2 regions of the Fusicatenibacter saccharivorans genome follow, and region 1 is predicted to be linked to the other one. Evidence: riboswitches for the same ligand, from Rfam matches in the RefSeq annotation. Region 1 holds a riboswitch; the other holds the start of a gene.
What was found. A riboswitch is a leader RNA that binds a small molecule or an ion and turns the genes downstream of it on or off. The one in region 1 is predicted to bind cobalamin.
Positions count from the first base shown of each region.

Region 2: another riboswitch for cobalamin. It lies ahead of PGS38_RS04330 (prolipoprotein diacylglyceryl transferase); the one in region 1 lies ahead of PGS38_RS07005 (sirohydrochlorin cobaltochelatase).

Region 1 is NZ_JAQEGR010000006.1:29,822-37,894, forward strand. It holds gene PGS38_RS06985 (YbaN family protein) at 410-814, shown strand; gene PGS38_RS06990 (nitrous oxide-stimulated promoter family protein) at 811-1,158, shown strand; gene PGS38_RS06995 (ABC transporter ATP-binding protein/permease) at 1,172-2,911, shown strand; gene PGS38_RS07000 (amino acid ABC transporter ATP-binding/permease protein) at 2,911-4,641, shown strand; cobalamin riboswitch at 4,705-4,898, shown strand; gene PGS38_RS07005 (sirohydrochlorin cobaltochelatase) at 5,193-6,497, shown strand; gene PGS38_RS07010 (hypothetical protein) at 6,637-7,248, shown strand; gene PGS38_RS07015 (DUF2798 domain-containing protein) at 7,361-7,819, opposite strand.
Region 2 is NZ_JAQEGR010000003.1:183,055-191,127, forward strand. It holds gene PGS38_RS04320 (polysaccharide deacetylase) at 1-215, shown strand, start outside; gene PGS38_RS04325 (DUF885 domain-containing protein) at 306-2,072, opposite strand; cobalamin riboswitch at 2,192-2,395, shown strand; gene PGS38_RS04330 (prolipoprotein diacylglyceryl transferase) at 2,675-6,445, shown strand; gene PGS38_RS04335 (ABC transporter substrate-binding protein) at 6,525-7,889, shown strand; gene PGS38_RS04340 (FecCD family ABC transporter permease) at 7,946-8,073, shown strand, end outside.

The DNA of each region.
Region 1 (8,073 bases):
CCGTAGAAGGACTAACCGCCTACCGTTATGGCAGCACCCGTATATTGAGTATAACATCAATGGATTGACGGATGAACTGAAGGCGCAGCGTCGCCCTCCGTGAGGGCGTGAGTTGAAATGATGCGTCCCCACACAACCGGCCCGATTCCTTTGTCGCCCTCCGTGAGTTGAATCTTCAAACATTGGCGGAATTATTTAGAGTATGATGTATCACACTTCGTGAGTTGAAATAACAGCAGTTATTCTGCAAGCAGAGGAGCGTTCTCTCAGGAGTGAAATGTGTTTGACATGAAAGTTAAATAATGTTAATCTATAACTAGCGTAAGCGACAACTAACCGCTCATGTATTCGCAAGAACCATGAGCGGCTATTTTTCTATTTTAATATTCGGTGAGAAAGGAGGAAAATTATGAAGAGTCCATTTAAAATATTTTGGATCGTACTCGGCTTTCTGTGCCTGGGATTTGGCACCATCGGCATTGTGCTTCCGATTCTGCCGACAGTTCCATTCTATATGGCAACCCTGTTCTGCTTTGCGAAAAGTTCGGAACGGCTGCACACCTGGTTTATTGGGACCCAATTATATAAGAAGCATCTCGACAGCTTCGTACAGCATCGGGCGATGACGGTAGGAACGAAATGTAAAATCATCGGGATGGTAACGGTTGTGATGGCGATCGGCTTTTTTGCTATGAAGAATGTGCCGATCGGAAGAATCTGTATTGCTGTGGTATGGATGTGCCATATTTTGTATTTCTTCCTGCGGGTCAAAACCGTAAAAACAGAAGATCATATCCTAGGAGAAACAAAATGAACAAAGTAGAAAAAAAGCGGCAGAAAGAACAGTACGTCGTGGAAGAGATGATCCGCCTGTACTGCCGGAAGAACCATGGAAAAGAGGGGCATGCATCCGGCGGGATGTGTCCGGAATGTCAGAAATTAGCGGACTATGCAAAACAGCGGAGCCAGAAATGTCCCTTCATGGAACAGAAAACATTCTGCGCAAACTGCAAAGTACACTGCTACAAGCCGGAAATGCGGGAAAAGATCCGCGCCGTTATGCGGTTTTCGGGGCCGAGGATGCTGCTGTATCATCCGATTTTAGCTATCTGGCATTTAATCTGCAGCATGAGAGAGAAGCGAAAAGCAAAAGCATAAAAGAGAGGTACTTATGATTAAAACAAGACTGGTGGGGCTGCTGTCCCACGCGAAAAAGTATATCGTGTACACGATTCTGTGGCAGTGGGCGGCGCTTCTGTCGCAGGTGATCGCGGTATTTACGATTGCCGATCTGCTGGAGCGGGTTGTGTATGGCGCGGTAACGGCGACGGCTGTGAAACGGACGGTTTTTATGCTGGCAATTGTTGTTGTGATCCGCTTTTTCTGCGAGCGGATGGGTGCGAGGTCTTCGTATCTTGCGTGTGTGGATGTGAAACGGATTCTGCGTGAAAAAATTTATGAGAAAATGCTGAAACTGGGGGCATCCTACAGCGAACAGGTATCATCCTCGGAGGTCGTACAGGTATCCACGGAAGGCGTGGAGCAGCTCGAAACCTATTTTGGAAAGTATCTTCCGCAGCTGTTCTACAGCCTGATTGCGCCGCTCACGCTGTTCGCCATCCTCTGCCGGGTGAGCATGAAAGCGAGCGTGATTCTTCTGATCTGTGTGCCGCTGATCCCGATTTCGATTGTGGTTGTGCAGAAGATTGCGAAGAAGCTGCTGAACAAATATTGGAGTATTTACACAGGGCTCGGCGATTCGTTCCTTGAAAATCTGCAGGGTCTGACGACCTTAAAAATCTATCAGGCCGACCAGCAGAAAGCCGACGAGATGGATGTGGAATCCCAGAACTTCCGCCGGATCACGATGAAAGTTCTGACGATGCAGCTCAACTCAACGAGCGTGATGGACATCGTAGCATACGGCGGCGCGGCGGTTGGCATGGCGGTGGCGGTATCGGAATTTCTGAAAGGAAACCTCACCGTGTCCGGCACGCTCTGCATTGTGCTGCTGGCGAGCGAGTTTTTCCTGCCGCTTCGTCTGCTCGGATCATTCTTCCACATCGCGATGAACGGCATGGCGGCGAGTGACAAGATTTTCAAAATCCTCGATCTGCCGGAGCCGCAGACGGGAGAGCGGACGCTGCCGGACGGACCGCTGGATGTCGTGTTGGAGGATGTACATTTTTCCTATGAAGAGGACCGGGAAATCTTAAAAGGCATTGACCTGACGCTCCCGGCGGGCAGTTTTGTATCACTGGTCGGCGAATCCGGCTGCGGAAAGAGTACGATCGCGGGCATCCTTGCGGCAAAGAACCGCGGATATGCGGGAAGCATCACCCTGGGCGGCGTGCCGCTCTCGGAAGTCAATGAGACGGATCTGATGAAGCACGTTGTTCTGGTCCGCCACAACAGTTACTTATTTAAAGGAACCGTAGAAGAGAACCTGCGCATGGCGAAACCGGATGCGACGAAGGAGGAGATGGAGGCGGTTCTGCAGAAAGTCAATCTGCTGGGATTCTTACAGACACAGAACGGACTGCAGACAGAGCTTCTCGAAAAAGCAGGAAACCTCTCCGGCGGCCAGTGCCAGCGTCTTGTGATTGCGCGGGCGCTGCTTCGGAGCGACAGTGCGGTGTATATCTTTGATGAAGCCGCATCGAATATTGATGTCGAGAGTGAAGAGCTGATCATGAATGTGATTCATGAACTCGCAAAGACGAAAACGGTATTGCTGATTTCCCACCGCCTTGCGAACGTCGTACAGTCAGATCAGATTTATTTCCTGAAAAACGGTACCATCTGCGAGCGTGGAACGCATGCGGAACTGATGGAACAGAACGGCGCATACCGTCATCTGTACGACAGCCAGATGGTACTGGAAAACTATGGAAAGCAGGGGAATGCATGATGCACGAGAAGAAAAATACAGCAAAACGCAGAAGCGCCCTCCGGATTATGGGAAGCCTGATCGGGCTGGTGAAGCCATTGCTTCATATTATGATGGCGGCAATTATTCTTGGAACAATGGGATATTTATGTGCGATCTTCCTGACGATTCTGGCAGGACAGGTCATCGTGCATGGCTTACTGACGGGCGCGGCAGGGACGAGCCTTTCGGTGCAAAACATGTGGCTTGTACATACCCCGGTAAAAACGATACTCACGGTGATGATCGTGATCGCGGTGCTGCGCGGCATTCTGCATTATGCGGAGCAGTACTGCAACCACTTTATTGCTTTTAAACTGCTGGCGATCATCCGCCATAAAGTGTTTGCAGCTTTGCGGAAGCTCTGCCCGGCGAAGCTGGAAGGACGGGACAAAGGAAATCTGATTTCGATTATCACAACCGATATCGAACTTCTGGAAGTATTCTATGCGCATACGATTTCCCCGATTGCGATTGCAGCATTAACTTCTTTGATTATGGTATGCTTCATTGGAAGATACCATGTTCTGGCAGGGCTGCTTGCACTTGCGGCGTATCTGACGGTCGGCGTTGTGATCCCGATGTGGAACGGAAAGCGCGGAAGCCAGAAAGGAATGGAGTTCCGGACAGGCTTTGGCGAGCTGAACAGCTTCGTGCTGGATTCCCTGCGTGGCCTCGACGAGACGATTCAGTACGGACAGGGCGAAAAACGGAAAGAGCAGATGTCAGGGCGGTCGAAAGAACTGGCTTCTGTGCAGGAAAACTTAAGCCGCATGGAAGGCTCCCAGCGGTCTGTCACCAACATGGTGATTCTTCTGGCATCGTTCGGCATGCTGGCACTGACGATCTATCTTTACACGAAAGGCGGGATCGGATTTGAGGGAGTCCTGACCTGCACAATCGCGATGATGGGTTCCTTCGGCCCGGTCGTGGCGCTGTCCAGCCTGTCGAATAACCTGAATCAGACGCTGGCAAGCGGCGAGCGTGTGCTTTCCCTTCTCGAGGAAGCGCCGCTGGTGGAAGAAATTCCGGGAGATGCGGCATCCGGCGGTGACCACGCATTTGCAGGAGCCGAGGCGCAGAATGTAACGTTTGCCTACGAAGACGAGACGATTCTGGATCAGTATTCGCTGAAACTGGAACCGGGAAAAATCACCGGCATCCACGGCGCGAGCGGTTCCGGAAAATCGACGATCTTAAAACTTCTGATGCGCTTCTGGGATGTCCAGACGGGGCGCGTTTCCGTGGACGGAGCCGATGTCCGCGAAATCCCGACGAAGTATCTGCGCGATATGGAAAGCTATGTGACGCAGGAGACACATCTGTTCCACGATTCGATTGCGAACAACATCGCTATTGCAAAACCCGGCGCGACGCGGGAAGAAATTATGGAGGCGGCGAAGAAGGCGTCCATACATGATTTCATCATGACACTGCCAAACGGCTACGACACCGAAGTCGGAGAACTCGGCGATACGCTGTCCGGCGGAGAAAAACAGCGGATCGGTATCGCGCGGGCATTCCTGCATGACGCATCCATGATCCTGCTGGACGAGCCGACATCGAATCTTGATTCCTTAAATGAAGGAATTATTCTGAAATCCCTGAAAGAATCGGCAGAAGAGAAAACCATTGTGCTCGTATCGCACAGAGTGTCCACGATGAACGTCGCGGATGTGGTATATGAAATGGAAAATGGCCGGATTTCCTGATTTTACAGCACTTGACAGAGAAAAGACGATGTGCTACACTAACAGTCGTTAAAGAAAAAACAATTAAATATCGATGTGTAAGGTGTCGGACATGCGTGTCCGGTGAAAAGGGAAGCAGGTGTGAATCCTGCACGAACTCGTCACCGTATTTTGCAAGCAGGGGAATGATCCACTGGGAAACCGGGAAGGAGACCGATGCGCTGGAGTCAAATCCTGAAGCAATGAGCCGGGAGACCTGCCTTTCGCAGTACAGGAACGTTACGTTCGTGCCACGAGGAACTGGCAGTACAAAACAGGAAAGCGGACATTTGCCCCACAGCGGGTGAGATGGTTTTCTTTGTGATGAAAATACTGGAAGCCCCTCGTTGAAAAACGAAAGGGCTTCTTTCTATTTACGCGGGCAACGAGCCAAAGTCCGTGCTTGCACGAGACCTTAGCGACTGCCGCGATAACTTGAGAAACTCGCGGAGCGTGTTTCTCATAGTTTGAAATGTAAAACGTCCCCGATATTGGTTGTTGCAAAGATACCAGCAAATGGGAGGAAAACAAAAATGAAAAAGAAACTTGTAGTCGCTTTAATTTCAGCAGCTATGGTAACATCTATGCTCGGCGCATGCGGAAGCAGCAACGCATCCAGCAGCAGCGCAAGCAGCACAGCAACAAGCAGCGTAAGTGCATCTTCCGCATCTGAGGAAGACACCACAGCAGCAAGCAGCAGCGTAAGCGCATCTTCTGCATCTGAAGAGGTATCCGCAGATGCAGACCAGGAGGCAGCAGATAAAGTGGCAGCTTTGATTGACGCAATTTATGTACAGGAAAGAAATGATAACACCGACGAGCAGTGCAAAGAAGCAAAAGAGGCATGGGATGCCCTGACAGACGCACAGAAAGAACTCGTAGAAGGTGAGAACGCAGATCCGGATTACTTCGGAAGAGACACAGGGGATGCTTCCAAGGATGATCCGTTAAACGGAGACGAGATCGGCGAGAATGAGCTTCTGGTTGTAAGCTTTGGTACTTCCTTCAACGACAGCCGTGCTGAGGATATCGGAGGCGTTGAGAAAGCTCTGCAGGCTGCATATCCGGACTGGTCCGTAAGACGTGCCTTCACTGCACAGATCATCATCAACCATGTACAGGCCCGCGATGACGAGAAGATCGACAACGTAGATCAGGCACTGGAAAGAGCTGTAAGCAATGGCGTGAAAAAACTGATTATTCAGCCGACTCATCTGATGCACGGCGCAGAGTACGACGAGCTGAAAGAAGCAGTAGATAGCTATAAAGATAAATTTGAGTCCGTAACCATCGCAGAGCCGCTGCTTGGCGAGGTTGGAAGTGACGCTACCGTAATCAACGAGGACAAACAGGCCGTTGCAGAAGCAATCACGGCACAGGCAGTAAAATCTGCAAATTATGACAGTCTGGATGCAGCAGCAGAGGACGGCACTGCTTTCGTATTTATGGGACATGGTACTTCCCACAATGCAAAAGTAACTTACAGCCAGATGCAGACACAGATGGATACTCTTGGATACAAAAACGTATTCATCGGAACCGTTGAGGGCGAGCCGGAAGAGACCGCCTGCGAGAATGTGATCGAGGCAGTAAAAGCAGCCGGATACAAGAAAGTAATTCTTCGTCCGCTGATGGTTGTTGCAGGTGACCACGCAAACAACGATATGGCAGGCGAGGATGAGGATTCCTGGAAGAGCCAGTTTGAGGCATCCGGTGCATTCGATGAGATCAACACTCAGATCGAAGGTCTTGGAAGAATTGATGCTGTTGAGCAGCTGTATGTACAGCACACCAAGGCAGCTATGGACGGCAACGGCGTTCAGGACGATGCTGAATAATTAGGGGTTGTATTCCGAACGTAAAATAGAGTAAAATAAGATCCGGCAGTACGGCTGAAGAGACTCAGTGTGCTGTCGGATTTTAAGTTGAGCGGATGAAAAAGATCCGCTTCAAGGTGATACAAGGAGGAATTTTATTATGAGAAAAAAATTGGCAGTTCTTTTTCTTGGAGCAGCACTGACTGTATCCATGCTCGGCGCATGTGGCGGAAAGGATGCAGCGTCATCTTCTGCATCTGCAGTATCTGCGTCTTCTGCGGCAGACGCATCTTCCGCTTCTGTACAGGATGCATCTAAGGCAGAGAGCAGTACATCCACATCAGATGTTTCAGCAGAAAGCGCATCGGCAGCGGAGACTGCAGGAGAAAGCAGCGCATCAGAGCTGGAAGACGGTACGTATACGGCAGACTTCAATACAGACAGCAATATGTTCCATGTCAATGAAGCAAAAGAAGGAAAGGGTGTCCTGACGGTAAAAGACGGAAAAATGACCATCCACGTCAGCCTGGTATCCAAAAACATTGTCAATGTCTTTGTGGGAACAAAAGAAGAAGCACAGGCAGACGGCGCAGAGCTGATCGAGCCGACCACAGATGAGGTAACGTATTCTGACGGAACCACAGATGAAGTGTACGGCTTTGATATCCCGGTAGAAAAACTGGACGAGGATTTCAATGTTGCGATCATTGGTAAAAAAGGAACCTGGTATGATCATGTAGTCAGCGTATCCAATCCGGTACCGCAGGAGTAATCCCGGAAGAAAACAAAAGATATCCACAGAAGGCGAACCATTTTGCACCGTCTGTCCACAGAAATTGTGGAAAGAGAGGGGAAAAGCGGTTCGCCTTTGTGGATATCTTTTCTTATTTTTCCGGAAACAGTTTGCGGAACAGAAAACGGATGAAGGGTCCGCAGTACATGAGCTGCCAGAAGAAGGCAACCGGGAAGTTTAAAAACGTGGTCTGGAGCCAGACAGCAACGAATTCCTTTCCGGCATTTTTAAACAGCAGCGTTGCAATAAAACTCATAATCGGACACATAATAGCAATAATCATAATGGAAATTGCCAGCGTGATTACGATCGGACGATCCTGCGGTGTTACCATGCAAAAAGCTAATTTGTGAGCCAGATGATCCACGAGGAAAAACTCGAGGATAAAAGCGGCCGGCCACATGATTATCATCTCGTGAAACGCCATCAGAAAGACCTGATTTGTCATTCCGCCGATGTTCATGGAAATGTTGTAGCAGATCATGGCATAGACCATCAGAAAGGACATCATGAGGGTAAATACAACGTTTTGAAATTTTGTTTTTGGCATCGATTGTTCTCCTTTTCTTTGCAATTTTGAAAAATGGGCGCAAAAAAGACACATGTGTTGTTCGTTAACCAAGCAATGCACTTGTGCCGTTTCCAATCTGATACCAATCTTTTCTGCAGTTTTTAATTTTGAACCGTCGATTATTATAACGTCTCTGGCGGCGTTTGGCAAGAGGAAATTGAGAAATTTTTAAAAAAGACAGATAAACAAGAAAATTCGATGCGTGCTGGAAGCACGGTTTGGCGAATGGTGCG
Region 2 (8,073 bases), on a different contig from region 1:
GCTTCAACATCTACTGCAACGTAGATTCCTCCCAGTATTTCGTTCAGGTAAGAGACAATTACCTGCGTATGGGACGAAGAAACCTGGATGGATACCGTCTGTACCAGAACCTCTACGGAGGCGGCGAGGACAGAACAAGCGATCTGTTTGATTCTGCCTCTGTTATTGATCAGCATCGGCCGGTAGATGATCCATCCCTTTACAATTTAGGTTAAAGAATTTTGAAAATGAAAAAGATCTCACAGAACTTTCTATTATTTATAGAAGAAAGTCTGTGGGATCTTTTTTTCAGCAGGGCGAACCATTTACAGATATTTTTCTACGAGTGGAAACGGCAGAGGCCCGAGACGGAGCAGTTTTTCATGGAAACCGATCAATGAGAATGAGTCACCTTCCTGTTTCTGCACTTCCGAGAGGAGCTGCGAAAACGAGAGCGATCCGACACAGTATTTCAGATAGTTCGCCGGTGTCTCGAGAATATACTGATATAAAGAGGCAGCGGCCGACGCATCCGTGATGCCGAACTGCGCCAGAAAGGCTGACGCATCCGAGAGGAGCCATCCCTGGCTGTGGATTCCGAGATCCAGCAGCGAGCAGAGGGTAAGATGCACCGAGCGGTTCAGATACCAGAGACGGCAGAGCGCCTGCGTGTTTGCATCGAGATTACGTGCGGCGTAGCGGCAGGCATATGATTCAACGTAGGTTGCCCATCCTTCTACATAACCCGACGGCGCGTAGAGATGGCGGATCAGAAGCGGGTCGGAGCGCGAGAACGAGACGGTCTGGTACAGATGGCCGGGAAAGCCCTCGTGGGCAAGCGTCGAATACAGCTCGATGCCGGTCATCTCATCCGCGGGATTCAGGTAAATGGAGTTGGGTGAATTGACATCGGCGGGCGGTGTGAGATAAAAGGCGGGGCTTAAAAAATCCTTGAGGGAGTCATCCACGGTCTTTACTTCGTATGCGATACCCGAAAGAACGGGAAAATCTTCAGAAACGGCATTCTGCAGATCGGCAAGCATTTCCTCCGGCGTGGAGAACGGCAGCACGAGCGCCTGCTCGGAGAGGGAGAGCGACGGATTCTGATCGAGAATGATCTGCATTTCGGCACACTGGTCCGCAAGCTGCTGTGTTAAAAGGCGGGTCAGCTCCTCCGGTGAAGCGTCAACACCGACGCGGCTGCGGAGAAGATACGCATAGTAGGAAAGTCCGCCTTCCTGCCGGGAAAGACCGCCGGCGTTCTGCGTTCCTTTGCCGCGGAGTGAAGAAAGCGCATCGGAAAGAGAGCGGTAGGCGGGAAAAACACAGGAGGTAAGGAGTTTTTCATGCGTCTGCAGACAGAGATTCCTTTCCGCCTCAGAAAACAGTGAAGACGCCTGCAGTTTATTCTGAAAAACGGTGTGGAGCAGATGGATTTCCGGTGTATCCGCGTCGGCGAGAAAAGCACTGCACTGGCGGATAATGCCATCGACCGCAAGGTCATTCTGAAACACGCCCTGCCGGGATTTTTCCTGTTCGAGTGCGATGAGGTCGGAGAAATAGCGCGGGAGATCCTGCAGAAGATGGAGGTAGTCGGCGATATCCTGCTGTGTGCGGAACGGGTACTCTGCGAGCAGAATGGGAAGCTGTGCCTGAATCCCGAGCGACGGACCGAGCGGTTCCGCAAGAAGGCTGGTGCTGCCCGGCATTTTCTCGCAGTCCAGCTCGTAGAGCAGAAGATCGAGCGTGATCTGATTTTCCGCGGAGAGGCGGTTGCGATGAAAGGATGTGAGCGTTGTTTCCACACTCTGCAGCAGGGCATCATATGAGGTGCGGTCAGGGATGGAAACCGTGCCGAACGAGGCGGTGCCGGGGGCAATTCCGCGGGAAGCCGGATCAGCGAGGGTATAGTGGAGCGTGATGGCAGAAGAGGTTACCTCGGAGTGGAACCGTTCCTCCACATACGCGGAAAACCGGCGGTTCTCACCAGGGGAAAAGAACGGGGAAAAATACCAGAACAGCAGGGCGAAAAGAAGTCCGCCGCACAGAAGCAGAGGGAACAGGATGCGGCGGTGCAGAGAAGCTGGTTTCATAGAATAGGCTCCGGTGCGGACAGTTATCATAAAGTATGAAAAAAATGCTGATTTTATGCGCTTTTTCCGTGGCCTTTCATTTGACTTTCCAAAACGGCTTTGCTATAATCAGTAACGAATGAAATAAGGGACTTTTCAGTGCGGAACGGATTTGAAAAAGAATCCGCGAAGATAAAAGGGAATCAGGTGGAAATCCTGAGCGATCCGGTCACTGTAAGCAGGGAGTGTTAGCTGCAGAAATGCCATTGTGCGAAACGCATGAGAAGGCGCGGCTGCCGTGAAGATCTGCGAGTCAGGAAACCTGCTGGAAAGGTTAGTGAATCGCTTCCGATGAAAGCATATATTCATGGAAAGATGTACGAAGCAAAATCGGACATCTGCTTTTTTGTCGCCATGCGTCCGAAAAAGAGCTCCGGTGGAGAAACTCTTTTGCAGAAAAAGCAGATGTCTGTTTGTCTTTTCGCAGAAAAAATGTGTCCTCAAAAACAAGATTACTTGCAGGGAGACATCATTGACGGGGACAGGCACCGCCCAGCTGCCTGAAAAAGTCAGACGGAATCCGGAGCAGATGCGCGAAGGATATCCGAAGAAAAGGAGAAGTTATGAAAGGAAATTCAAGCAAATTTCTGGCACTGCTGCTGTCGGCGTCCATGATCATGAGCCCGACTGCCAGCGTATTAGCAGATACGCAGGAAAAAGCAGCACAGACAGAAAGCAGCGCAGCCGCAGAGGAAGCGCTGCAGAGCGAAGAAACAGCAGAGACGGCAGAACCGGAAACAACACCGGCAGAAACCGAGAGCAGTGAAAGCACTGCAGAGACTCCGGCAGAAGAGCCGACGGAAACACCGGCTGCGCCTGCAGAGGATCAGACACCGGCAGGATCTGACGAGACCGAGACACCATCTGCAGATGAGGATGCTTCGGAAGATACTGCAGAGGACACTGCAAAAGACGGTGAAGAGACTGCCGATACCACAGAAAAAGAGCCGGAAGCAGCAGATGAGACTTCCCAGGATGCTGAAAAAGAAACACCGGCAAAAGAAGAAACCAAAGATGCTGTAAAAGAGAATACCAGTCCGGCGGCAGAACAGCCGAAAACGGAAGTAAAAGAAACAACCAAAAATGAGGCATCCAATACAGCCGAGGAGAAAGAAACAAAAGCAGCGGAAGCAGCAAAACCGGCAGATGGTGAGTATGAGACTTCTGCAGAAGCAACCGGAAGCATGTTCCGTGTGATTTCTTCCAGACTCATCGTAAAAGATGGAAAACTGAAAGCATCCATTCTGCTGAGTGGAACCGGCTATGATTACCTGTATACGGGAACAGCAGCAGAAGCTGCCGCAGCAGATGAAAAGAGCTGGATTGCTCCGACAGGAAGCGAAACCTATACGGATACGAAGACCGGTGCAGAAAAGACCGGATATCGTTTTGAAATTCCGGTGGAAGAGCTTGACAAACAGATGGATGTTGCCGTTCGCTCAGCCAAGAAAAAAACATGGGCTGATAAAACTGTTACGATCCACAGCACCGCTGCAATCCCGACCGTAACCCCGGAACCGACCGAGCCCCCGGCCCCGAGTGAAACACCAGGCGATGATTCTTCCGAGACACCAGTCAGCGTAGAAGCACCTGTTGTAAAGGACAACGGTCAAGCATTCAAAATGTTCCTCATCTCTGAGGCAACCATGATCAACAAGGGCGACAAACTTGTTCTTACCCTGAAAACAAACAACACATCGTTTGATAAACTGTATTTTGGAAATAATGATGACCTTGCAAAAGCACCGGTTATTCAGGGAATGCAGGAAGCAAACGACGGTTTTTCCTTTGCGTTTGAAGTAGATGCTGACAAAGCCGGCACAACCGTTCCGATTGTTCTTGGAAAGAAAGACGGAACCTGGTATACGAAACAGCAGCTTTACTTTGTGATTCCGGGAACGAAAACACCAGATGTTACACCAACCCCGGAACCGACCGTAACCCCGGAACCGACTGAGACCCCGGCACCAACCGCAACGCCGACCCCGGAGCCATCTAAAGTTCCAAATGGCATTTACAGCGGAACCGCCGAGACGGGTGCTCAGATGTTCAAAGTAGTGGCTGTGGAGCTGACCGTAAAAGACGGTGATATGAAAGCTAAGATCACCTTAAGCGGTGTTGCTTATGACTACCTGTATATGGGAACTCCGGAAGAGGCAGCTGCTGCAGATAAGAGCGCATGGATCGCGGGCATCGGAACAGCGGATTATACGACCGATGACGGACAGACCAAAACCGGAATGCAGTATGAAATCCCGGTAGCAGCACTTGATCAGCCGCTTACCGTTGCATCCCATTCTGAAAAACGGGACAAATGGTATGCAAGAACCATCACCATCGCATCAGCAAGTCTGAAAAAGACCTCAGATCTTCCGGCAGATGAGACAAACAAAATTGCAGACGGTATCTACGAAGCAACTGCTGAGACTGGTGCAGCAATGTTTAAAGTAGTCAAAGTAAAACTGACTGCAAAAGATGGAAAAATGACAGCACTTATCACCTTAAGCGGAGTAGGTTACAATTACCTGTATCTGGGAACAGCAGCAGATGCAGCAGCAGATGAGAGTGCATGGATTGCATCCAAAGGAGAAGGTGAGTACACCTTAAACGGCGAGACCAAAACAGGACTGCAGTTTGAAATTCCGGTAGAAGCACTGGATCAGGGCCTGGCAGTGGCAGCTCACGCAGTAAAGAGCGGCAAATGGTTTGACAGAACCATCACGATCGCATCCTCCAGCCTGAAAAAGACCGGAGATCTGCCGTCAGATGATTCCAACGATCCGAAACCAACCCTCGTTCCGACCAAGACCCCAACCGTATCTCCATCCGAGACACCGGTTGTAAAACCGACCAGCACTCCGACTCCGGCACCGACCCAGAAACCGGCCGATACCAAACCGGAGCAGGAATCCAAATATGAGTCTGACTTAAGCGGCGGCACATCCAAAGTAGACAGTGCAACCACACTGGCAGACGGCGTTTACACACCAGACGGATTCTCCTTCTCCGGCGGATCCGGAAAGGTAACCATCTCCTGCAGCAAGATTACTGTAACGAACGGACAGGCTTATGCAACGATCGCATTCAGCAGTCCGTACTACGGATATGTAAAAGCAAACGGAAATAAATACATGGCAAATGTCAGCGGCGGAAGCAGCATCTTCACCATTCCGGTTGAGCTGAACAAGAACAATACCATCATCGGTATGACCACCAGAATGTCCGTTGCCCATGAGATTTCCTACAACATCTTCATCTCCCTGGCAGCAGCAAAGAAGGGCGGCAGCACTTCTTCCAGCACAGGATTTGTAAAAGCAGACGGAACAATCTCCACGATCAGCACCGATAACTCCAAGCTGGATACCACCGCTCCAGAGATCATGGGACTGGAATACAAAGCAGAGACAAAACTTGCTTACGCAGAGTACTTCAAGATGTATCATTACGACGAAGGTATCACCCTGCTGGAGATCGATATGACAAAAGATACCGAGCGTGATCCGGAGAAACAGACCGAGGACGACAAGAAAGCAGAAGATACCAATACCGCAGCAGCAGAGGATACCGCAGCAGCAACCGACGAGGAAGAAGCGGCAGCAGCATCCGATTCCAAAAAGACCAGCACTGAGAAAGCGAAAGATCTGACCGAAAAGACGAAAGAGCTGTACGAAGGCAATGTTGTCAAATATCTGATTGTTCCGAAAGATGTTGAGATTCCGGCAGGACTGGACAAAGATATGATCGTGATCCAGCTTCCGGTTGAGAAAACATACGTAGCATCTGAGGATGCCCTGAAACTTCTCGATGAGCAGTTAGACGCAGCAGAGAGCATCAAAGCAGTCGGCATGGAGCAGAAAGACTGCCAGATCGAAAACATTGCAAAAGCAATGGAAGACAAAAAAATCTCCTTCGACGGAGCATTCGATGATCTGGACTACAAAGCTCTGGTAAAAGACGAAATCGACTTTGCAATTCTTCCGTCTGAGTTCCTTCCGGGAAATGCAAAAGATGAGGAAGATGCTGATGCAGCCGACGAGACCGCAGATACCAAAGCTGAGGATCAGAAGGACGATAAAGACGATAAGACAACGGATGAGAAAGCAGACGAAGACAAGACTCCGGAAGAACTTCTGAAAGAGGAAAATGAGCGTCTGTCCGACACCGCAGAGCGTCTGGCAACCCTGACCATTCCGATGCTGGTTGACCGTTCCGCAGACGAGAAGACCGATCTTGCGAAAGCAGAGTGGCTGAAAGTCTACGGCGTGATCTTCGGATGCGAGGATCAGGCAAACGAGCTGTTCCAGCAGATGGTAAAGGCAGAAGAGAATAAATAAGTACAATAATTTGCAGCAAAAAATGAGAAAGGGCTGCTGCCGTATGGCAGCGGCTTTTTCTTTCAGAAAGGAATATCAAATGACAGGAAAAAACGAAAGAAAGCTGAAAAAATGGGCCGCACTTTTTCTTGCAGCAGCGATGTCACTGACGGCCTGCGGCAGCACCGCATCAACGGGAAGCAGCACATCGTCCGCGTCGGGCACTTCGACAGTTTCTGAGAGCAGCACATCCACAGCATCCGCAGCAGACGTTTCCGAAAGCCAGACGGAGAGCACATCCGTCTCGGAAAGTACGGCTGAAAGTGAAAGCACCTCCGAAGCCACTGCTGAGAGCAGCACCTCCGGGAGTGATACCGCATCCGCGGATGGTTTCGCAACGACAGACGATGTCAGCGACGCACCGGACATCACCGGAATCACCATCGAGAGCAAGATGGTCCTGAATTACGCCGAGTGCTTTAACGTATACTACTGCACAGACGGCTATAAACTGATCGATGTCAAAGACGGCGCGCAGTATCTGCTCGTCCCGGACGGAAAAGAGGCGCCGGATGACCTCGATTCCGACGTAATTGTAATCCATCAGCCGCTGGAACGCATCTACATGGCAGCAACCTCTCCGATGGCGCTGTTCGATGCCATCGACTCCCTCGATACGATTCGTCTCTCCGGTGAAACCGCAGACAACTGGTACGTACAGGATGCCGTTGACGCGATGAATGCCGGAACGATGATCTTCGCCGGAAAATACAGTGAGCCGGATTACGAACTTCTGGTCAGTGAGAACTGTGATCTGGCCATTGAATCCACGATGATCCTCCATTCCCCGAAGGTACAGGAGATGATCGAGATGCTCGATATTCCGGTCTTCATCGACCGTTCCAGCTACGAATCCCAGCCTCTTGGCAGAACCGAATGGATCAAACTCTACGGTGCCATGCTGGACAAAGAGGAGGAGGCAGCCGACTTCTTTGCAAATCAGGCAAGTGTTGTGGAAAATCTGAAGGATTTCCAGAATACCGAAAAAACGGTCGCTTTCTTCTATATTAATACGAGCGGAGCTGCCGTTGTGCGGAACCCGGAGGACTATATTTCCAACATGATCGAGCTTGGCGGTGCGCGCAACGCCTTCCGTGATCTCCAGGACGACAGCGGAAAAACATCCGTGCCGATCACGATGGAGCAGTTCTACGATACGGCCGAAGATGCGGACTACCTGATCTACAACGCAAGCATCGATTCCACCGTCAAAACCCTGGACGACCTGCTGGCAAAGGATTCCATGTTTGCCGATTACAAAGCAGTCAAAGAGGGCAACGTCTGGACAACCGAGAAATCCATGTATCAGGCAACCGATAAAATTGCACAGTTTACCAACGACATTAACCTTCTGGTAACGGGCGGCGATCCGGATCAGATGGTATTCTTAAGAAAATTATCCTGATGGAGGAACGTATGTCAGAGAAAAAAAATATGACAGGAAAAGAGAACAGTTTCCATATGGAAAACTTCCGGCGCCGTTCGCGGTATGCCGCTGTGTTCCTGGTGCTGATTCTGGCGTTCGCCGCCATCACCGTGCTGAATATCAATTCCGGAAACGTAAATATTTCGATTCCGGAAATTTTCCG